2 regions of the Sporomusa aerivorans genome follow, and region 1 is predicted to be linked to the other one. Evidence: a T-box and tRNA genes for the amino acid it is inferred to sense, from the RefSeq annotation. Region 1 holds a T-box; the other holds one or more tRNA genes.

Region 1 (11,781 bases):
TTCAAAGTCAGCCGGATCGGTAGTTATTTCAAACTGGTCTTCGGCTGCTTCAAAATCCTCAGCACCGGCGTCCAACGCCAAAAGCATTAGTTCTTCCTCTTCAATACCGCCTTGTTCAATAACAAAAATCCCTTTTTGCTTGAACATCCAGCCCACACAGCCCGATTCACCGAGGTTGCCGCCATACTTTGAAAACAAATGCCTTATGTCGGCAGCCGTACGATTACGGTTGTCAGTCATTGCTTCCACCATTATGGCAACGCCGCCGGGGCCGTAGCCTTCATATTTAATTTCCTCATAGTTGCTGCCTTCAAGAGTGCCGGAGCCTTTCTGAATAGCACGCTGGATATTTTCTTTGGGTATATTATTCTCTCTTGCTTTTTGCAACGCCAGCTTTAAACGCATATTACCGGCTGGGTCCGATCCGCCCATACGTACCGCGACGGTAATCTCACGGCTGATTTTGGTAGTTATTTTGCCGCGTACGGCATCCATCTTGCCTTTTTTGTGTTTAATATTGGCCCATTTTGAATGTCCCGACATTGTATAATACTCCTCTCAGACTATGTGAATCGCCAATATTGTAACATACTAGGAGGTGGTTGGCAAAGTACATTTTCTAAATCCATTCAATAGTGACCTCTTTGCCCTTGGCTTCCAGGCCAGCTTTTAATTTGTTTAATACCTGCGCCTTGATATTCATCTGCATAGGGAAGCTGGGATTTTGGTGGGCCGGATTAACTGCCAGACCGGCAATAATATTAATTTTATCGGCATCAGCCAACAACTTTGCTAAGAGAGTTGCACCATCCTGTTTGTTGGAGCGGCGTAAATTTTTGCTGTCTGCCAGACGGTCAACCGCAGCGTGTAAGGTCAACACACCTTCTGTTACCAGATCAATGCCTTCAAGATAGCCGATCGGCGGTATTTGCGGATCATGACAGGTTAATTCAACTTTAAGCGGACTCTGTATTATCCGGCTGACAATTTGCGCCGTTGTTCCGCCAGCAACCACCTTTTTACCAGCTGCAGCCAGTAAACGGTGGACAAGCGGCTCATCGTAGGCGGCATCATGTGGTGGTCCGGTCAGAATTGTTAATTGCTGGGGATAACGCATTTTTATAACCAAGGCGGTTGAATCGTCGCCAGGCCGTCCAACATAGTAGCCTTCACAGCAATTTATCAGATGTTGACCGATTAATTCAGCACTGTTGCATCCTTGGTATTCGGATTCAATTTGTGCGGCCACCCCCTTCCAACCCCAGCCCAGCTTGAGCAGTCCGCCAATGCCTGCATGGAGAACACCGTCGGTTACGGCGACAAGAATATCCTCCTCCTGCAGTAATAGTTCTCCCTCTCTGATTGTCTTGCCGCTAACTATCTTTTCCTGCGTCGGAAACTGAATAACTTTGCCGCGGCGTACTAAAAAAGTGGCAGGACAGTCAAATTCAACAACGGTTGTCTGACCATCCGGGCTGATTTTTACAATATGCAGGGTCGAATAGGCTATCTTGCGCTGTCGGCAGACTGGCAGGGTTTCAGCGATGGTATTGACGACATCTTCCAACGGTATGCCGCGTTTGAGCATTACACTGGCTATTTTAGTGGTTAAGGTAGCCAGGATGTTAGCTTTGACACCACTGCCAAGCCCGTCTGACATTACTATGATAGTCGCCTCAGGCGTTCTTACAATATCAACATTGTCACCGCACAGTTCTTCTCCGACTTTAGATAATTGAGCCAGACCAAACTCTGCATGAAGTTTTTGCATCAGGGTTCCCCCTTGCCTTTTATCAGCATAATCAATTCCAGCAGTGCTGATTTGGTTTCAGCCGTTGTTTCGCCCAAAAGGCCGGCTATCTCCTGGGCAACATGCATTTGCTTATTAATAATCTCGGTTGCTTTTTCCACCGTGTTTAGTTTCATTTGCTGCAGTTCCCTGTTTCTTTGTTCATGAGCGGTTACATCAGTAATGATTGCAATAACCAATCCATGAGCCGGTACCGGAATAATCATCTGTTCTGTAACAATCCCGTACCCCGGGTATTCAACCCGTTTGCCGACAATTTTATGGCCAAATTTTGCGGCGGCAATGAAATCAGTGCAATCAAACAGTTCGGTAAGGCTAATTCCCTTGTAGATTGGTTGCTTAGCTCCAAACATCCGGGTAACGGCAGGATTAAATTCCTTGATTATCATTTTTTCATTTACAGCTATGATTGCATTTAATGAATTTTCAACAATAATATTAGCGAATGACTCTGCTTTGGAACGCATGTACGGTACACACATATCAAGCTCGGCAAGCCCCTGGAAGACGGCTATCGCTTTAGTACGGCAGGTATCATAACCACATGCGCCGCAATTTTTTTCATCTTTGCGCGCAAATTTTCCTGTTTGCTTGAGAATTTCTTTTATTTCATCTTCTGTTGGGATTACCGCATTAATCGGTTTTGCCTGATAAGCCCGGAATAAAAACAGGTCTGCCGGGACTTCCTTTGAGAGTTTCACATCCTGCGAACTTCTGGCATATGCAAGCACTTTATTGCGTTTTGTCGGTGCCAAATGGCGAATGCCTATGGCCGGACCGCCGATACATCCGCCTGGACAGGCCATGGCTTCAATAAACTTCGGGGAAATCTCCCGATTGATCAATCCTTCCAATACTTCCAGGCATTTTTCTACTCCATCGGCAACTATTACATCATCACTGTTGTCCTGCGTATGAAATGGCATAACTAATCCACCGGCCACCGGAAAACAGCGGCCTGCAAAAGCTGGTGCAACGGCTGATGGAACAGCTTGCTTCACTACCGGACACAATTCTTGTACGGGCTGTTGTGTTAGCCAGAGTCTTAGCTGCTCGAAGGTTATGACAGCATCCAGTTGGGAATCTAGTGAGCTGCCCTCCCGAATTTTAGCGATGCAAGGACCTGCAAACACCACGAAGGCTTCCTGCCCATACTGTTTTTTTAGCAGTTTAGCATGAGCCAGCATCGGTGATATTACAGGGGCAAGGTTAGGAATCAACTGTGGGTAATATCTTTCGATCGTATTAACAATTACCGGACAGCACGATGAAATGACTGGATCATGCGTTAGATCACCCTTTGAACCGGGCAGTATATAGGTGCCGTAAACTTCTGAAATTATGACAGCGGCCTCGGCCGTTTCAGCGACTGAGTAAATGCCGGCGGCAGTCAGTGACTGAAACAGATTTTCCTGGGTATACTCGGGGAATGCAGCTATATATGAGGGCGCCAGGCTAAGGATTACTTGTTTACCATTCTGGATAGCTGTTGTTAGTTTCTCCAACTGGCAGTCGGCTTGTTTGGCTTCTTGCGGACATTCAATGACACAGCGCCCGCACAAAATGCACCTTTCCTCAATGACGCGGGCATGACCTTTGGCAATGCCGATTGCTTTGACAGGACAAGACCGTACGCAGCGGAAACAGTCCCGGCAATTTACTTTGTGTGTTGTTATAGTGTTAATGGCGTTCTCCCCCTAACACTTTTTCCATAAAAATGTCATAAACTTTTTCTCTGGCAACATTAGTAATAATCTCGTCATTGACCTTAATAACCACACCCTCGGTGCATTTGCCCTGACAAAAGTTTCCTTCAACATCAATTTCACTTTGGACCTGATATTTGTCGATCAAAGCCTTAAAGGCGTTTAACACACTGTAGGCGCCTCGCAGATGACAGGCGCTTCCAAAACAGATTGACAGTTTAAACATAACTACACCTCAATATTTACATGTGAAATAAATCACTTTTGATTATATACTATTTCTTAGATTTATACTAGTCTGAAAATGTTCTCAATAATGTTTTAAAAAGTAAACTAAACTTTCATGTGAACTTAGATGCTCTATAAAGGCGGAAACAAAGTAAAAGCCATGAAGACTAGAAGTTCTTCATGGCTTTTTCACATATTACCTTAGGATTGACTGTTAGTTTTGGTTTCGGGAGCATTATTACCGCCATTGCCATTGAACATATCGTTTTCCAGCGGGAACGGGAACTGGACATACGTATTGGGGACTTCACCGACAACAACGTATTCAGCGATGGGCACCTGCGTGTTAACACTGACGCTTTGACTTACCAATGGGACCACAATACGTATTTGCGTAGTGGCAACCAGATAAACCATGTGCCTGGTTTGATTGATACCGGCTTGTTCAAATTTATCAATGACTTTTACCTGGACTGTCCCCATGGGGATAATCGTAACCGTAATCTTGGGGCCCATACTTGCCAGCAATTGACTGCCAAGTACCTGACCGATGGGAATATGTATTTTTTCTTCGGTTATTTCTTTTAAGGCCTCTTGCACTTTTATGGTTGTATCAGCTCCCAAACGGTTAAACTCCATAGTATTAGGTTGTATCAGCACCACTCTTCCCCGCTCATCCAAAGTAACATTTAGTAGTGTTTTGGGATCAACTGTAAGGCTTACCTGACTGTTGATAACCTTATTAATGGATTGGGTCGCGATGAGGGTTGCTCTTGTTTCGGCTATAGCCATCAGTGTTGGTTTTAAGTGGGTTTCAACCTGCCAGAAAAAGAAAATCAGCAAGCCTATGAGCAATATAGATATAAATGGAAAGAGGTGGATTGTACGTCTGCGCCGTACGGAAAAACGCATGTCGTCCCCCTCCTTAAACACTGTTGCGCAGTATGATTATTATATATATGGGGAAAACCGTTTTTTGGTTACAAAATATGCATATCTGGTATGGAAAATTATATAAATGGTGACTAGGTTCAGATGGGGTTTTAATCCCATCTGAACCTTAGTCGGAATTATCCAGGGACTTAGTCGCTCTTACTACCGCCTGCAGAGGCGGGAGTTTTAGAGCGAGTTAGTCATCGGATAAATAAAAACAGACCTGGTGCAGAATTGCAGCCAGGTCTATTATATTATATTACTCAATAATAATTCGGTGATAGTTTTTCTTGCCTTTGCGTATCAAAAGACTATTATTTTCAAAGAGGTCAGCCGAGAGAATAAAATCCGGATCAGATACTTTGGCATCGCCTATATACAGTCCGCCTTGTTGCACCAGGCGCCGTCCTTCACTTTTGGAAGGAATAATCTTCGTACTTGTAAGAACATCCAACAGCTTTGAACCAATCATCTCTGCAGAAAAGGATACCGTCGGTACATTTTCCAGATTGCCGGCGCCACCAAACAGCGCCTCGGCGGCCTGCTTAGCTTTATCGGCTTCATCCGGACCATGGATAAGTTTGGTAACCTCATAGGCCAGGATTTGTTTGGCGATATTGATTTCCTTATCTTTCAGGCCGCCTAGACGCCTAACCTCCTCCATCGGCAAAAAGGTTAGCAGTGCCAGGCACTTTTCAACATCGGCGTCATCAATGTTGCGCCAGTATTGATAAAAATCATAAGGGGACGTTTTCGCTGCATCCAGCCATAAGGCGCCTTTTTCCGTCTTACCCATTTTGCGCCCGTCACTGGTAGTCAGTAAAGTAAAAGTTAAACCGTAGGCCGGTTTACTTTCCTTACGCCTAATAAGATCGGCTCCGGCCAGAATATTCGACCACTGGTCATCACCACCCATTTGCATGATGCAATTACACCGGCGGTTAAGTTCCAGAAAATCGTAGCCCTGCATGAGCATGTAGTTAAACTCCAGAAAAGACAAGCCTTTATCCATGCGCTGCTTAAAGCATTCGGCCGTCAGCATGCGATTAACCGAGAAGTGTACGCCTATATCCCGCAGAAACTCCACATAGTTGAGATCCAATAACCATTCGGCATTATTTAGCATTAACGCTTTTCCATCCGAAAAGTCAATAAAACGCTGCATTTGCTTTTTGAAACGCTCACCATTATGCTGAATATCCTCAATGGTCAGCATTTTGCGCATATCAGCCTTACCGGAGGGGTCCCCCACCATGGCGGTACCGCCGCCAATTAAACAAATAGGGCGATGACCGGCTTGCTGCATATGGGCCATAACCATCATGCCCAGAAAATGTCCAACATGCAAACTATCGGCCGTAGGGTCAAAGCCAATATAAAAAGTAATTTTTTCTTTAGCCAGCAGTTCTGCAATTTCATCTTCATGCGTTAATTGTTGGACAAATCCACGTTCTTTGAGAATATCTAGTACAGACATCGTTATACGATCCTCCTTGATTGTCCGGATTCATCCCGGTAAATAAATACGGTATTGTGACCTTAATATCAGCGGGAAAGCTTTACAGTTTCTGGCGGGATAGGCTGCGCCGGCCTTTGGCGAGGAAAAAAAGCTGCTGTTGCCCTTATCCGGACGAAAGTTAAACTTCCTATCAGGAAAATAAAACCCGTCCCTGGTCAGGGACGGGTTTTTGCCCGCGGTACCACCCTTGTTGCTATAACAGCCACTCAGTGAAGTTGACAACTTCTTTTCCAGCCATGTAACGGCGGCGCACCGGCACAGCTTACTCGCCTTATAGCTTCAGCCTGCTGCTCATAGGTGTATTCAGTCAGTTTTACCTGCCGGGTTTCACCGTCCCCCGGCTCTCTGAAAAGTTTAGCTGCCCTACTTATCCTAATCATTGCATTTAACATATAATATATTATTTAATATACCGTAACCTAGAATTATTGTCAATTTTAGTCATACTATAGATAAGCGAAAACTTAAAATCATGGAAAAAACCATTCTTCAAGCCGCATTATATCATGGAAGCTCTAATATTGCAAACAGTTAGCAAACAAATACCCTATCTATTGTTTTTTTGTGATATAATGATTAGCGAATCTAATCCTTTTTACTTAATTTCGCCAGACCAATCTAATGCTTTTGCAACTGAATCTGTAGAGGGAGGAAATCATGCAAGATAATAATAATGAAACTAAGGAACCCGGTAGACGGCGACCAAAAAAGAATACTCGAACAGTCACGATAATTGCTGTCCTCGTGTTCCTAGTTATGTTGACGGGAGCCGGCTTAGGTTTTTTAACAGCCAGCATCCATACTATGCCCAGCCTGAAAGGTGAGATACGCCCTGCTGTTTCTTCGCAGATTTTTGACACCAGCGGTAAATTAATTACCACGATACATTCTGTTGAAAACCGCTTGCCTGTTTCTATAAACAAGATACCGAAAAATCTTCAGGATGCCTTTGTTGCAGCCGAAGATGTCCGCTTTTATCAGCATAGCGGCATTGACCCGCGCGGTATTTTGCGCGCTATTTGGTCAAACATGACAGATAGGGGAATTTCGGAAGGCGGCAGTACCATTACGCAGCAGTTGGCCAGGAATGCGCTGCTATCTCAGGAGCAGACAATTAAACGTAAAATCCAGGAAGCCTTCCTATCTTTACAAATTGAGCGACAGTACAGTAAAAATGAAATTTTAGAAATGTATATGAATCAGATTTATTTTGGTCAAGGTGCTTACGGGGTGCAAACAGCAGCCCAGGTTTATTTTGGGAAAAATGTAGAGGATTTGAATCTGGCCGAATGCGCTATGATCGCCGGTATACCGAAAAGTCCCAACTACTACTCACCTTCAAGCAATTTGAAAGCCGCTAAGGAACGCCAGTCTACCGTACTTGACCAGATGGTCAAGTACGGCTACATTGATGCGGTAACAGCTGCTAAAGCCCGGAATACAGAAATAAAACTGGCTAACCGTACAGTTACGAACAACACAACCGCTTCCTATTTCACTGACTATGTAATACAGCAACTTATCGAAAAATACGGCGCGGACGCAGTGTATAAAGACGGCTTAAAAGTGTATACAACGTTAGATCTGGAAATGCAAAAAGCTGCTGAAAGCGCAATGGACGAGTTGCCTACCCGCCGCACCGAAAATGGTATTAAGCAGCCTCAGGGAGCTCTGGTGGCTATCGATCCGCATACCGGACATATTAAGGCAATGGTAGGCGGACGCGGCAACGACCAGTTTAATCGCGCTGTTCTGGCCGAACGACAGCCAGGTTCCGCATTTAAACCGTTTGTCTATTTAGCTGCTATTGAAAGCGGGCTCACACCTGCCAGTATCGTCGATGACAGTCCTGTATCTTTTGGCAGCTGGTCTCCTGTCAATTATGACCGGAAATTTCGCGGGCCGGTAACTATGCGATCTGCGCTTGAGCAGTCGCTTAATGTGGTGACTGTTAAACTTGCCCAGCAGGTCGGTATTGATAAAACTTTATATTATGCGCAACAAATGGGCATTTCCACGCTGGTATTGAAAGGGGATACCAACGACCGTAACCTGGCTATGTCGCTCGGCGGTCTAACCCGTGGCGTTACTCCGCTGGAAATTGCCAGTGCCTACGGTGTCTTGGCCAACAGCGGTATACGGGTAGAACCTACTGCAATTGTTAAAGTTGTCGACCGCAATGGCAAAGTCCTGGAAGAGTACATTCCCAAAGAAAAAGTGGTTGTCAATGAGCGCAGCGCCTACCTGCTTACCAATATGCTGAAGGGCGTTATGACCAACGGTACAGGCACCGGAGCTTATTTTGGCCGTCCGGCAGCCGGTAAAACAGGAACTACCAGTGATTACAAAGATGCCTGGTTTGTGGGCTTTACCCCCGATTTAGTTGCTTCTGTCTGGATTGGTCATGATAACTCAGAGTATCTAAGCGGTGTTACCGGCGGTACTATACCGGCCACTATCTGGCGAAATTTTATGAATACCGCCGCGGCAAAATATGTGGCGCGTGATTTTGTTAAACCTTCCGGTATTGTCGCCGCCAGAGTTTCCGCCAAAGATGGATTGCTCCTGAATGATCCTGAGAATCAGGATGGCCGTACCGAAATTTTTGTAGAAGGCACTCAGCCCACCAAAGTTTCTGCTGTAACCGCCAAAGATGGTAAAGACAACAAGGACGGCAAAGATAAGGATAATAAAGACGGTAAACAAGCGGACTCAACCGGACATAACGGTGACAGTTCCGCCGACATAGAAAAAACCTTACCGCCGCCGCCTGGTAAAAATGATAAGAATTCAGCCATGCCTTTACCGCCGCCGCCACCGCCCAAAGCTAATGATATTGATAAGAAAAATTAATATACCGGTTGTACTTTCTTTTAAAAATGTAAAAAACACGCGTAAAAGTACGCGTGTTTTTTTCTGCTCAAGCATATACTCTAGTAAGACCATTAGCAGGTTGTTATGGTATCCTCTCACAAAGCCAGAATAACAGAATAATAATGATAATAATTATTATCCAACTGTTGACAAACCACCGTCGCCGCCAATCCACGTCCCATTTCAAAGAGTGGTTTTCTTCTTTAATGCAATATATGAATTTTTCTTTTTCAGGGTCATCACTCTGGCAGTTTCTACCGAACCGCCCGTGATTTTCAGGCTGGAAACAAGTCTGCTCCTAAATATAAGCAATAAGATTATAGAGTAGTGTCGTCGCCTTCAAAGAAGAACAAAAGCAGGATTATTATGATAATCCAGATAACGCCAAAACCGCGACCGCCGAATCCACAACGAGACATTTAAACTACCTCCTTAATCATATATATCCTTAATGAGGGCGTAGTTTAGTTTAGCCTGCCCTTCTACTTCAATATATACATTTCAATTTGGAAGTGTTACAGGCACTGCCTACTATTGTCTGCTACTCTTTCTCTACATCGAATAGCCTTCTTATCTGTTTGGGAGCCTCTGAAGCTACTTTAACCGATTGCATAGTATTAGTGATTACATCAGTTATACTCCGTATTTTATCTACAGTAGAAGACATAGAATCAATTCGTCTGTCCATAGAAATGTTTTCAGAAGCCAAAGATAAGATGATTACCATTAATTGAATATTGAAATTCGGGTTTGCTGCTATTTGCCGCAGGAAAGCTGCAGGACCGCGTGATTTGGCATTTTTCGGCGATGGCTTAGCTGGCAAAACGGCTGGTGTATTTTCGGGCGGCTGTTCCTTCTTTTCAGGCGGTTCCTTGGTGGCTTTGTCCGGTCTTTCCGCAGGCGGTTCCCCTGTGTTATGGCGAAATTTTCTCACGCGCATATTTCCACCACCTTCAAATGGTTTTTTCTAATCCAATATATGAAGTACGTTGGGAATTGGTTTCTATTTTAAGTTTGGACACTCACAAAAATTCTGTAACTGAATAAATTAGATAGAAATATAGGAGGTGCGTGACAGTGTTTGAACAGTTTGGCAATATTATGGAAATGGTAAAAAAAGTACAGCAAAATGTGGATAATGCTCAGGATCAGCTCAAACAGGAAAGAGTCGAAGTATCGAGCGGTGATGTTATTAAAATAATCGTCAATGGTCAGCAGGAGCTAATTAGCATTCAACTGAACAGCAAATACCTTACGGCGGAGAATACCGCCTTACTGCAGGATTTGCTACTGGCAACAATAAATAATGCCCTAGCCAAATCACGTGATTTAAATCAAGCTGCGATGAGTAAACTCGCCACAGATTTAAATTTGCCTAAAATTCCCGGCATGTTTTGAGGAGGCGGTCTTATGCCGAATGACACCGATAATATCGGGTCTTCGTCACTGTTACATTCTATAACCCGTATGTTGGATGCCAGTGTGAGCGCTGGCACCGGGATTGACAGTCTTATAACCGTTTTATCATTGCTATGCCTGTTTTCCATAACCAGCCGCAATCAGCCGGTCAACGTACCTCAACAAAATCAGCCCGCGGCTAATAGCAATCCTCTACATAAATTACTGGGGGATCTGACAAAAGGCGCCGAAGGTGGCGGTGGTCTTCCACCAGATGCTTTGATGTCACTGTTGCCTTTGTTAAATAGTCCCCAGCTTAAGTCAAAGCTGAATCCCAGTACAATTGGGAGCGTTTTGGGTTTACTCAATAATCTTGGCGGCGGTGGTTCTTCGCAAGAAAAACCGAAGAGTGAACCCAAAGCTGAATCAAAAGTCGAAGCAAAGCAGGAAGCGCCAAGGCAAACCTCGGAAAATGCAGCGCCGCCTGCCGCGGCGCCAGAGCGGTCTGAAGCGCCGCCAAGGCCTCAGCCGGCGTCAACAAGTAGTGATGATGCAGAAGAACTCGAAGGAAAAAATTACGGCAGGTATTTAAACTGGAAGAATAATTTTTAATTTAAGGTGAGGGAGTTATTACTCCCTCATTTCCTGTTTATAATGATGCCGCCCGCTTACGCAGGAGGCTGCTGGCAGTCATATAAGATATTCAATACCAGTTCAGACAGTCAGTAAGTGTTACAGTTATCTCCTGGTGTTAATCGCCAGGTCATGCACGATTCAGAATGATTAACAAACGGGAATATTCCCGCAGAATTCGTAGAATTATAGAATATAGAATAATGAAGTTTCTAAAACTGTCACTATATTTCGAATTTTTTCTATGGAAAATAGTGGAAATGAACATTGCAACCTGCTATAATAAACTATGACTAGAGTCCTAGTTTTTTGGGACTTTAGTCGAAGAAGAGGCAAGGTGGTGTCAATAATTTATGGATTCACGCATAAATTCTCTCATAGAAGAATTAGCCGATATCGGTTATCTACCTCATCAGTTAAATACTATATTAGAGGAAGCTATTGATAAGGGCAATCTGGAAAATATGTCCCAATCCCAGATAGAACATGTTGTAAGTTACTTAAACGAATATATTGCATTCGCCCGGAAATGTAAGTCGAAAAAAATTTAATTACTGCGAAAGAGCAAACTTAACTTTTATATAAAATAATTATCCATATTTTTCATCAGCTTTTTAGCTAGAGAAGTCTTGCCTAATAATACCGCGCTTGCTCTCATTGGGATATTATCCTAAAGATCG
Region 2 (11,781 bases), 2.9 Mb from region 1:
GCCTGTAATTTGTTTTCTTTTACAAATTCGGAAATTACTTTGGCCGGAGCGACAGGATCGGTATATGAAATTGCGATAGCAGTCGGTCCTTCAAGATAAGGATCAAGACCTTCGATGCCAGCTTCTTTAGCAGCAATGCGAGTCATGGTATTTTTAAATACCTTGTACTCTACGCCTGCTTCACGCAGCTTGCGGCGAAGTTTGGTGTCCTGAGCCACAGTCAGACCACGGTAGTTAGTCAAAACCGCACCTTTGGTAGTGCTGAGCTTTTCTTTAATATCGGCAACTGTTTGGATTTTTTCTTGAGTTACAGCCATTAATTTACACCTCCTTACAAATAATCGCCTGACTGCTTAGGAATGCTCAAAGTTTAATCCCGCTAAAACGGAACGGCACAATGAACGTTCAAAAACAATCGAAAATTAAAAGCGGCCTCACGGCATAGACACCGGAGGCCGCGTAAACTCAAGTTACAGTTACACGCTGCAAATCCCCGGCCTCGGCAGGAAAGCGTTCGCGACGCTTTTACAAAACAACCTACTGTCTACAGCCTAGCGGAGCTATTCTTTTTTGCCGGGAGCCTTGAGCGGGTTAACTCTTACACCAGGACCCATTGTTGAGCTTAAGGAGATATTCCGCATATACTGGCCTTTAGCCGCTGCGGGTTTAACCTTAATCAATGTATCAATCAGGGTTTGGAAGTTTTTGAGCAGTTTTTCGCTATCGAAAGATACCTTGCCAATAGGAGCATGGATATTGCCTGCTTTATCGGTGCGGTATTCAATCTTACCGGCTTTGATTTCATTAATGGCACGGGTTACATCAAGCGTAACAGTACCTACTTTGGGGTTAGGCATTAAGCCTTTGGGGCCGAGGATTTTACCAAGACGGCCAACCAATCCCATCATATCCGGCGTAGCTACTGCAACATCAAAATCAGTCCAGCCACCCTGGATTTTTTCCACCATATCTTCAGCGCCGACAAAGTCTGCACCGGCAGCTTCAGCTTCTTTAGCTTTTTCACCTTTGGCGAAAACCAGCACTCGCTTGGTTTTACCTGTACCAAAGGGAAGGACAACAGCACCACGCACCTGCTGATCAGCATGTTTCGGGTCAACACCCAGTTTGACAGCAACTTCTATAGTTTGATCAAACTTGGCGCTAGCTGTTTTCTTAACAAGTTCTACCGCTTCTTCTGGATCATACAGCTTGTCAAGATCAACAAGTTTAGCGGCCTCGATATACTTTTTACCATGTTTAGGCATCTAGTTTTCCTCCTTTGTGGTAATAACGGAAGCACTTAGTCCTCCCACATGAGACGAGACACTATTAGTCTACAATCTCAATGCCCATACTGCGGGCAGTACCCTCGATCATCCGCATAGCGGCTTCTACGCTGGCTGCATTAAGATCCTGCATTTTGGACTCGGCAATTTCCTTAACCTTGTCGCGTTTAACTTTGGCAACCTTCTTTTTGTTAGGTTCACCAGATGCAGTTTCAATACCGGCGGCTTTTTTGAGAAGAATAGCGGCAGGCGGCGTTTTAGTGATAAAGGTAAATGATCTATCCTCAAATACCGTAATCTCAACCGGGATAATCAAACCTGCTTGTTGGGCTGTTCTTTCGTTAAACTCTTTAACAAAAGCCATGATATTGACACCAGCTTGACCAAGCGCCGGACCTACGGGAGGCGCCGGAGTAGCCTTACCAGCGGGAACTTGCAGTTTTACAAGTTTTACAACCTTCTTAGCCATTTATATTACACCTCCTTAATCAACTTTCGCAATTTGCGTAAAATCAAGCTCGACCGGTGTTTCACGACCAAACATGTTGACAAGCACTTTCAGTTTGCCACGATCGGGGTTTATATCAATCACAGTGGCAGACCAGTTTTCAAAAGCACCTGAAGTGATACGTACCAGTTGATTGAGCTCAATATCTATTTTCGGTTTGGCCTCTTCGATACCCATAGACTTGAGGATGTGCTTGACTTCACTTTCGCTCAGCGGAATAGGCTTGGTTCCCGACCCGACAAAACCGGTAACACCCGGTGTATTGCGAACAACATACCAGGAACGGTCAGTGACAATCATTTCTACCAGAACATATCCGGGGAAAACTTTCTTTTTGGCAATTTTCTTCTTGCCATCTTTTATTTCCACTTCATCTTCCATGGGCACAAGCACCCGGAAAACTTCATTCTCCATTCCCATGGAGTGAACTTTTTTCTCCAGATTGGCTTTTACTTTGTTTTCATAACCGGAATATGTATGGATAACATACCATTTTTTCTCGAGTTTTTCGGATTCCATAGCCTCAAGGGACGTAAGACGCCCCCCACCCCCCTAGTCTACTTGATGATAGCCTTTAGCAATTGAGTGAAAGATGTATCAATCACCCAAATTAGAGCCGCAACAACTGCAACCGTCACAAATACAATTCCAGTGAAGGAAATAAGCTCTTGTTTGCCCGGCCATGTTACTTTTTTTAGTTCAGCTTTTACTTCCCGCAAGAATTTCTTCCAGCGCGATGTATTCGTCTGGACAGTTGTTTCCTGGGCGGCCATTTTTCTCACATCCTGTGCGTACATTTTGGCAGGGGCGGCAGGAATCGAACCCGCAACCAACGGTTTTGGAGACCGCTACTCTACCAATTGAGCTACACCCCTACTCTTAGGCTAACAAAATACTGCGCACCTTACTTTGTTTCTTTGTGCGGAGTCTGCTTTTTGCAGAACTTGCAGTATTTGTTGAACTCTAATCTATCCGGGTCGTTTTTCTTGTTTTTATTGGTCTGATAATTGCGTTGTTTGCATTCTGTGCAGGCCAATGTTACCGCGTTGCGCATCCTGTTACACCTCTCTTACCAGTAAATATAGCACTTCGGTCTATTGTCTGACAATCTTTTTTTAAAATGTCACTAATACAATTTATCATAATTATATCAGCATGTCAATAGCCCACAGGCTCGGGTATGCCAGCCAATAATAAAGCAGGGGCTTATCCCCCCGCTTTATCTATTATACACCATTAAATTCACTTTATACCAGTTCTACTTATTCTGCAGAACTCTCGCTACTCGGTAACTGCAGTTACAACGCCGGCGCCAACAGTACGGCCGCCTTCGCGGATAGCGAAACGGAGACCTTCTTCAATAGCGATCGGGGTGATGAGTTCAATGCTCATTTGAATGTTGTCGCCAGGCATAACCATTTCTACACCTTCAGGCAGATTTACAACACCGGTTACGTCGGTTGTTCTAAAGTAGAACTGCGGACGATAGTTGGTGAAGAACGGAGTATGACGGCCGCCTTCTTCTTTGGACAGTACGTATACTTCGCCTTTGAATTTGGTGTGCGGTTTAATGGAACCGGGTTTGGCAAGAACTTGACCGCGCTCGATTTCTTTACGCTCTACACCGCGCAAGAGAGCGCCGATGTTGTCGCCGGCTACGGCTTGGTCAAGAAGCTTACGGAACATTTCCACGCCGGTTACTACGGTGGATTTCGGTTTATCGGTCATACCGACGATTTCGACGGTATCACTTACTTTGATTACGCCACGTTCTACACGGCCGGTTGCTACTGTACCACGGCCGGTGATGGTGAATACGTCCTCGACAGGCATTAAGAAAGGCTTGTCGGTAGCGCGTTCCGGCGTCGGGATGTATGCGTCTACTTGATCCATGAGGTCATGGATTTTGCCGCACCATTCGCATTCGCGTTTTGCGCAGCCGCAGTTAAGTACTTTTACGGCAGAACCGCTGACTACAGGGATGTCGTCGCCAGGGAATTCATAGCTGGACAAGAGCTCGCGAACTTCCATTTCTACCAGTTCCATCAGTTCAGCATCGTCTACCAGGTCGGCTTTGTTTAAGAATACAACCATAGCAGGAACGCCTACCTGGCGGGACAGAAGAATGTGTTCACGGGTTTGCGGCATCGGGCCGTCAGCAGCCGATACAACGAGGATAGCGCCGTCCATCTGAGCAGCACCGGTGATCATGTTTTTAACATAGTCAGCATGGCCCGGGCAGTCAACGTGAGCATAGTGACGAGCCGGGGTTTCATACTCAACGTGAGCGGTGTTGATGGTGATACCGCGTTCTCTTTCTTCCGGGGCTTTGTCGATTTGGTCATAGGCCATGAACTCAGCGCCGCCATGTTTGGCCAGGGTCATAGTGATCGCGGCAGTCAGTGAAGTCTTGCCATGGTCAACGTGACCGATGGTGCCAATGTTAACGTGGGGTTTGTTTCTTTCAAACTTTTTCTTAGCCAATTCTGTGTTACCTCCTTAATTATCCTCACTTGTATTAGTCTACTTTATTATATCCAGGCAAGCTCTCGCTATTGCTCGGCATTAAGTCGATTACCCTGTACAACCGGCTTAGCCACAGGGGCCAGCAACAGTTTCCGCCTTCGCTGCCGCTCGGCATAAGCTGTGTTTACTTTACACCGCTTTCGGGTGTAAGGGTAACATCAGACTTCCGCCTTCGCTGTCGCTCGGCACAAGCCGTGTTTACTTTACACCGCTTTCGGGTGTAAGGGCAACATCGACTTCTGCCTTCGCTGTCGCTCGGCACAAGCCGTGTTTACTTTACAAAACTAGATTATTCTATCTGGGGTATAAAATTCCTGCTAAGTCAGGCGGCAAAACGAAAAAAACCTTACAGATTAACTGTAAGGTTTTTTTGGTGGCGGCGCAGGGACTTGAACCCCGGACACTGCGGGTATGAACCGCATGCTCTAGCCAACTGAGCTACGCCGCCATATTTAAATATAAATGGAGCTAGTGACCGGGATTGAACCGGTGACCTTATCCTTACCAAGGATACGCTCTGCCAACTGAGCTACACCAGCACAAGCAAAACGACTTATTAGCACCCATCTGCGTTGTTGTCACTGCGTGCGCTCCCTCCGACGTACTTCCCAGTACGCGTACTCGTTTCCGCCTAGCATCTGAGTACTACTAAGCCGTTTTGCGGCTTTGAGTCAATGCTGGCTTATCGCAGATAAGATGGGTATGTTTATTCTTTATAAAGCTTCGCTTTATAAAATCGAGTTTTACATAAGCGAAGCGATAGTATCATGGTTGCGGGGACAGGACTTGAACCTGTGACCTTCGGGTTATGAGCCCGACGAGCTACCAACTGCTCCACCCCGCGATGTTATTGGTGGAGGGAGGTGGATTCGAACCACCGAAGTCAAAGACGGCAGATTTACAGTCTGCTCCCTTTAGCCACTCGGGAATCCCTCCAGAATTAATGGGTATTAGGATGTTCCGCACTGCCGCTTGGAACTAAGCGATTCGCACAGGTTTCGCGTTGCTATCGCTCCTAAAAACCTGGCTCACTGCTTAATGGAGCTGGCGATAGGAATTGAACCCACAACCTGCTGATTACAAGTCAGCTGCTCTACCAATTGAGCTACGCCAGCATCGTCTCACGAGAACCGTGCCTCAGTGACAAAATTCATTATATAATAATCCACAATCTATGTCAACATCTTTTTGTTTGGTTATTTTCCCCATATAATCTTGGCTGAGTAGACATTTTTCTATTTAGGAACCTAACCCGATATTCAGTTCAATGAGTTCTGAATCCACCATCAGATTGAGCGCCAAATACTTACTGCTGCTTACCCGCACACTGCAGGCTGAACCCACAACCATACTAGGCGGCGAAATGTCCACCACCATTCCCAACTTTTCAAAGTTTATAGCGGCATTGGCCGTAACCATATTAACCATTTCCGAAATAGCGCTCTGGGCCATGTCGTCTATTTCACAGATCGGCATCCCCATCATCATGGTTGAGGCAACCTTTTTGGCGGTATCTGCCGACATATTGTAGGCCACATTTCCCTGGACTCCTTTGGTAATGCCAATAAGAACAGTCACGCCATGACTTTCCAGCATCTGCTCTTTTACGCTGATTCCACCCCGGTTGATTTCCTTAAAGCCTAATTGCGGCAGAATGGTTGTCACTGCCTCCAAAAAAGGATTAATTAATTTTGCGTCCATATTGCGCTACCTCCTATGAACTATAAGCGTAATGGTGAAAATAGACTTGAACTTGAAGATGTACACGTCATTAATGTGCCTCTTTACCGCCCGAAAAAGTAATAATACGACACACCCGCAATAATAAAGCGATAGTAGGCAAAAGACGCCAGCGTGGAATTATTCAGGAACCGCAAAAACCACACTATTGAAATATAGGCCGTAACAAACGCAACACCAAAGCCAATAGCAAACATCAGAAGGTCACTGCTGCCTAATTGATCCCATATCTTCAGTAAATCATATATGCAGGCCACCAGCATGATGGGAACGGCGATAATAAATGAAAATTCAGCAGCCGCGGTGCGACTCATCCCCAAAAAGAGCCCTCCGGCAATTGTTGAACCCGAGCGGGAAAATCCGGGCCACAGGGATAAAATTTGAAACAAGCCTACCCAAAATGCCTGACTTAGCGTCATGTTGTCTACACTGCGTGTTACCGGACGTTTAGCTGCCTTTTCAGCCACCAGCATAAGCACAGCCCCTGCTACCAGGCCAACGATTACCGTCTGCGGCGCAAACAGAAAAGTTTTGATGGGTTTGTGTAACAGATAGCCGATCCCCATGACCGGTACTATACCGACCAGAACATGCAGAGCCGTCAGGCCGCCACCATAAACACGGAGGCTTTGCGGTTTAAGCATCGCCAAAAATTTATCCCGGTAGAGAATAAACACCGACAAAATAGCCCCAAGCTGGATAAATACTTCAAACACGCTGGCTTTTTCGCCTTCAAAACCAAGTAATGAGCCTACCAAAATCATATGCCCGGTCGACGATACCGGCAAAAATTCTGTCAAACCTTCAACTACGCCTATAACTACAGCAATTATATTATCGCTCAACGTCATTCTCCTTCGTTAGTTCTATCCACCTGCAGCATGGCAATAACCTGACCATCAGTCGGGAATGCCAGCTCAGGTACTCTATCTAACGGAAAATAGGCTACCCGGTCCAAATCATCACCCGGCTGAAGAACGCCCCCTCTGATTTCTGCTTCAAACCACACGCCAACAGTATGGACCGACGGATTATGAAAGTTTGATAAGACCGTGTATACTTTTCCTGGTTCGATAATTAAGCCGGTCTCCTCAAGAAACTCCCGCCTGACAGCATCACGGATATCCTCATCATATTCAACATAGCCGCACGGTATGCACCACAAGCCGGGGAAACTGGCGTTTGCGGCTCTCCGTCCCAGCAAAATCTCCCTGTCTTTCCGGATAATAGCCGCCACGCCAACAATCGGATTCTCATACATCGTATAACCGCACGATTCACAGACCAGACGCTCACGCTCACCAACCTGGCGATAATTTAATTTGCCGCCACACTTGGGGCAAAAATAGAACCGTTGCTTTTTCATAATTTCCCTCCGATAGCACGATGTTACTATTTTACCATATTTCGACTAAATATCCCGTAAAAAATTAAAAAATTTAATACAAAGTTAAAGCCCGGGGCTTTAGTGTAAAAAAACACCCTGTTCCCGGGCCTCTTCATGGATTACATGCAACTGCTTATTTTGATCCATAAAAGCAATAAAAACATTATGAATACTGTCTTGATGCTGCCGCCGGAACTCTTTGATTTGCTGCGCGGAAAAGCCCAGCTCGGTCAAAGTGCGTTCCTGAAGTTTGCCCTCCAAAATCACCGGTACCAGGATACTGTTCGGGCTAACGCTGAAATTCATCTGGCTGGGCGTCAGCGGCATATGTTCAGCTTTTTTCAACACACTTAATTTGCTATGCGGCTCCAAAATAGCCATTTCAACCGTCGTTATATCAAATACGTCCTTTTCCCGCAACAGCTGCAGCAGTATCTCCACAGGCATATGTACTTTGCGCAGATTCTCCTTGATAATCTGACCGTTTTGCACAAGCAGCAGCGGCTTGAAATTTATTTTTCGATTAAACGGACGAATCTTTATACTCAGCCAGCCAAAGAGCAACTGCATACAGCCAAGCGCCAAAAGTGCGATAAGGGCACTGGCAAGCTCAATCCGGTGATCCACGATAAGTGCACCGGCTACAGCCCCGATTGTAATCGAGGCCAAGAAATCAAACGTACTGAATTCGCCGAGTTGCCGGCGGCCAACCGCCAGCATGATAACAAGCAAAACACCCATTCCGGCAACTACTCTAAAAAGAGTAATACCCAATGTTTCCATCCGAGCCCTCCATTGCCTAGGCAAAAACTATGCAATATTTGGGCATAGTATATCCAGCTTAAATACTTTTAGTCACCGAAACAGATGCCGATTGCCCTGCCTGCCCGCAACAGTTCATCATCAGCGGTTACGTTATGCGCTTTACCGGCGATATCTGCAATGGGCACACGGATAATCCGGTTTTTCTGCAAGGCTACCATATTGCCGAAAGCCCCGGCGAGCACACAGTCAACAGCGGCAACACCATAGCGGGTGGATAACACCCGGTCAAAAGCAGTCGGTGTACCTCCCCGTTGTACATGTCCCAGCACAGTGCAGCGCGATTCTATGCCGGCAAGACGTTCAATCTCCCTGGCTAGCTTCTCGCCGGCCCCGCCTAAACGGATTTTTTCCTGACTCCCTTCTACAATACGCCCTACTGATATTTCGCCACCGCGGGGATACGCTCCCTCAGCAATAACAACAAGGCTAAACTGACGGCCGCGTTCCTGCCGCTCTTTAATTTTGGCAATAACTGAATCCAGGTTAAAAGGTATCTCCGGTATCAAAACGCAGTCTGCCCCGCCAGCCATTCCGGCATGCAGGGCTATCCAGCCGGCGTATCGGCCCATAACCTCAAGCACCATGACCCGGTGATGTGATTCCGCCGTAGTATGCAGCCGGTCCAGGGCCTCAGCAGCAACGCCAACCGCAGTGTCGAAACCAAAAGTGCGTTCTGTTCCGGGTATATCATTATCAATGGTTTTCGGAACAGCAACTACTGGCAGGCCTAACTGGTAAAACTCCGCGCCGATTTTAAGCGTACCGTCGCCGCCAATAACAACAAGCGCCTGGATGTCCGCCTGCCGCAGATTAGCCAACGCTTGTCCGGACATATTTTCATAGACAACCTGCCCGTTGCGGCTTACTGGATAATTAAATGGATTATCCCGATTGGTTGTCCCCAGCATGGTGCCGCCACGCGGCAAAATACCGGCGACACTGACATCTGTCAGCTCACACATCTGGTTTTCCACCATACCGCCAAAACCGTTCCTGATGCCCCATACTGCCAGTCCCCGGCCAAGGGCGCTTCTCACGACAGCCCGGATTACCGCATTAAGCCCTGGCGCGTCGCCGCCACCGGTAAGTACTGCGATTGTTTTTACACTTGTTGTGTTCAACACGGATCACCTCATTTATAGTATGTGCAAAGACGTATGAAATAGAGGAAACACAGCCGCACTTCCGCAAGGAGATATATTTGCCGATAATGAAAAAATGACACCTTACTGGTGTCATTTCATACTGCGTTACTCTTCGTATCTATCACTATAATTGGCTAAATCAGTCTGAGTTTCCTTATTAAGGCTACTAAGACCTTTATACATACCGCGGATGTCAGTGTCTTCACCGCGGTTTTCCAGATAGCGTTCCAACTTACGTTTTACCCGTTGTAATGCATTGTCGATAGACTTTACATGACGGTCAAGCTCAACAGCAATTTCCTGATAGGATTTGCCGTCAAGATAGGACATTAGTACTTTCCACTCAAGATCACTTAGAATTTCGCCCATCTTTTCTTCGATGTCAACAAATTCTTCGCGGCTAATAACCAATTCTTCCGGATCTGTCACTTTTGAGCCTGACAACACATCCAGAAGAGTGCGGTCGGAATCTTCATCGTAAATGGGTTTATTCAAGGAAACATAAGAGTTTAAAGGTATATGTTTTTGCCGGGTAGCTGTTTTGATAGCAGTTATAATCTGCCGGGTTACGCATAGTTCTGCGAATGCCCTAAAGGATGAAAGCTTATCATTGCGAAAATCACGAATAGCCTTGTAAAGACCAATCATGCCTTCCTGAATGATGTCTTCCCGCTCAGCGCCGATTAAAAAATATGATCTGGCCTTAGCCCGCACGAAGTTGCGATATTTATTAATCAAATACTCCAGAGCGACCGTATTGTCATTATCTTTGGCGTCGAATACTATTTCTTCATCAGTTAAGTTGTCAAAACAACTATACAGATCGCGTTGAGTATTAACCCGCATCGCATCGCCCCCACTAGTTTTATTATGCTGTCTATAGACGGCCACCAGCGCTGTTCTGCTACAACGGCCAATTTATACACTATAGAAAAAAATAAAAGTGCACTAAACAAATTAGTGCCGCCGTATTGGTGCATGTCTTATCACAATAAATTATACTTGCTGAAGCAAAGTTAGTCAAGCCCATCACGCCGCATAGCGTCAAGACGTTTAAGAATATCTTTTCCCAGGCGGCTGCCAAGTTCGTGCCGGTCTCGCGCCAGCACCTTCCGGGAAATACCAGCCGCAATTTCCCGCTTGACATCCTTTATATCATTTCTGAGTTCACGAGCTGATATCCTAAAAGCTCCGGCACCTAAAACAAACATTTGCTCAGCCAAATCAGAGGTAACGACATACACGCGCCCACCCTGGCGGACAAGATAGTATACCATTTTTTCAATATAACTGTCAGCAGTTTCTCCTTCTTTGGTATAAATCACCTCCAGGTCAGCGGCCCTCATATGGCTAGCGCCCTTGCCACTAGTCATATGAGCATCGAAAACAATGACGGTTCTAAATCCTTTATATGCGCCATATTCGCCAAGTATGTCCACAAGTTTGTCACGGGCATACTCCAAATTATCTTTAACTGCTATAAGTTCAGGCCAAGCATTAATAACATTGTAACCGTCAACAATTAACAGGTCCATTGAGGGAAATTCTCCAATCTTATTGCCTGTTGGTGGTTTTAGGCATCTTTTCCGGAACTTTGGGGGTAATAACCGGCGGCGTCTTAAAAGCCGGCTGCTTTTCCGCCTGTACAGGACTAGGTTCCGGCCCAACTCTTACTATAGTGTTATCAGGAGCATATTTGTCCCGGGATAATACTTCACGTTTCAGTTCATTGCCATAATTATCACGGATAACACGCATAACCACGACTTCATAGCCCGGTTTGCCCGGTTTCTCAACTTTTTTTTCACCGGGAGCCAGCTCCGGGTCGGCTTTTTTTACAATAGCCGGTTGAATAGCCCGCTCAGACGCAATAACAACATCAATATTCTTATCAAGCGCCCGCTGGCCAAATATGCCGACATTAAGTTTATTGCCAACCGTCTCGGCCATGATCATCACGGGGGACGTACTGTCATTGACAAATTTAAAGTCAAGGGTGTTATATACCACTGTCGCATCCCGGCCTAAGGGGACATAGGCAAGGGGCTTGGAATGGTTGGTACGCTCGACAATGTTAAGTCCCGCCAATATAACAGCATTATACAGGGTCGATGAAACCTGACATACGCCGCCGCCAATTCCTGGCACAAACTCACCATTTATAATCTCCATAGCCTCTTTAAAACCTTGCGATTTTTCTCTGGGTCCCACTGTATCATTATAAGAAAAAGTTTGTCCGGGATAGAGCAGCTTGCCATTAATTTTTTGGGCGGACAATCTCACGTTAGCCGTGCGGTTAACATCATCTGTATTAAAGGAGGTCGTATACATTGCTACTAGTTCTTTAATACCGTTTTTGGAAAG

The links. A T-box is a leader RNA that pairs with one kind of tRNA and senses whether it is charged. The one in region 1 lies ahead of tyrS (tyrosine--tRNA ligase), so its partner is inferred to be a tRNA-Tyr.
Region 2: it has a tRNA-Tyr gene. The T-box ahead of tyrS (tyrosine--tRNA ligase) is inferred to sense a tRNA for this amino acid. The anticodon was not compared.

Annotation. Positions count from the first base shown of each region.
Region 1 covers NZ_CP156926.1:3,354,503-3,366,283, reverse strand. The annotation lists gene SATMO3_RS15955 (YebC/PmpR family DNA-binding transcriptional regulator) at 1-543, opposite strand, end outside; gene SATMO3_RS15950 (SpoIIE family protein phosphatase) at 620-1,771, opposite strand; gene SATMO3_RS15945 ([Fe-Fe] hydrogenase large subunit C-terminal domain-containing protein) at 1,771-3,486, opposite strand; gene SATMO3_RS15940 ((2Fe-2S) ferredoxin domain-containing protein) at 3,491-3,742, opposite strand; gene yunB (sporulation protein YunB) at 3,946-4,656, opposite strand; gene tyrS (tyrosine--tRNA ligase) at 4,937-6,154, opposite strand; T-box leader at 6,351-6,585, opposite strand; gene SATMO3_RS15925 (transglycosylase domain-containing protein) at 6,854-9,049, shown strand; gene SATMO3_RS15920 (hypothetical protein) at 9,612-10,010, opposite strand; gene SATMO3_RS15915 (YbaB/EbfC family nucleoid-associated protein) at 10,148-10,468, shown strand; gene SATMO3_RS15910 (hypothetical protein) at 10,481-11,080, shown strand; gene SATMO3_RS15905 (hypothetical protein) at 11,455-11,652, shown strand.
Region 2 covers NZ_CP156926.1:438,851-450,631, reverse strand. The annotation lists gene rplJ (50S ribosomal protein L10) at 1-317, opposite strand, end outside; gene rplA (50S ribosomal protein L1) at 561-1,265, opposite strand; gene rplK (50S ribosomal protein L11) at 1,330-1,755, opposite strand; gene nusG (transcription termination/antitermination protein NusG) at 1,771-2,313, opposite strand; gene secE (preprotein translocase subunit SecE) at 2,352-2,567, opposite strand; tRNA gene SATMO3_RS02005 (tRNA-Trp) at 2,594-2,669, opposite strand; gene rpmG (50S ribosomal protein L33) at 2,699-2,848, opposite strand; gene tuf (elongation factor Tu) at 3,076-4,278, opposite strand; tRNA gene SATMO3_RS01990 (tRNA-Met) at 4,692-4,768, opposite strand; tRNA gene SATMO3_RS01985 (tRNA-Thr) at 4,784-4,859, opposite strand; tRNA gene SATMO3_RS01980 (tRNA-Met) at 5,089-5,164, opposite strand; tRNA gene SATMO3_RS01975 (tRNA-Tyr) at 5,172-5,256, opposite strand; tRNA gene SATMO3_RS01970 (tRNA-Thr) at 5,360-5,435, opposite strand; gene SATMO3_RS01965 (chemotaxis protein CheX) at 5,560-6,021, opposite strand; gene SATMO3_RS01960 (undecaprenyl-diphosphate phosphatase) at 6,105-6,911, opposite strand; gene SATMO3_RS01955 (NUDIX domain-containing protein) at 6,908-7,426, opposite strand; gene SATMO3_RS01950 (DUF421 domain-containing protein) at 7,526-8,230, opposite strand; gene SATMO3_RS01945 (6-phosphofructokinase) at 8,299-9,396, opposite strand; gene sigH (RNA polymerase sporulation sigma factor SigH) at 9,523-10,263, opposite strand; gene SATMO3_RS01935 (NYN domain-containing protein) at 10,434-10,952, opposite strand; gene SATMO3_RS01930 (VanW family protein) at 10,972-11,781, opposite strand, start outside.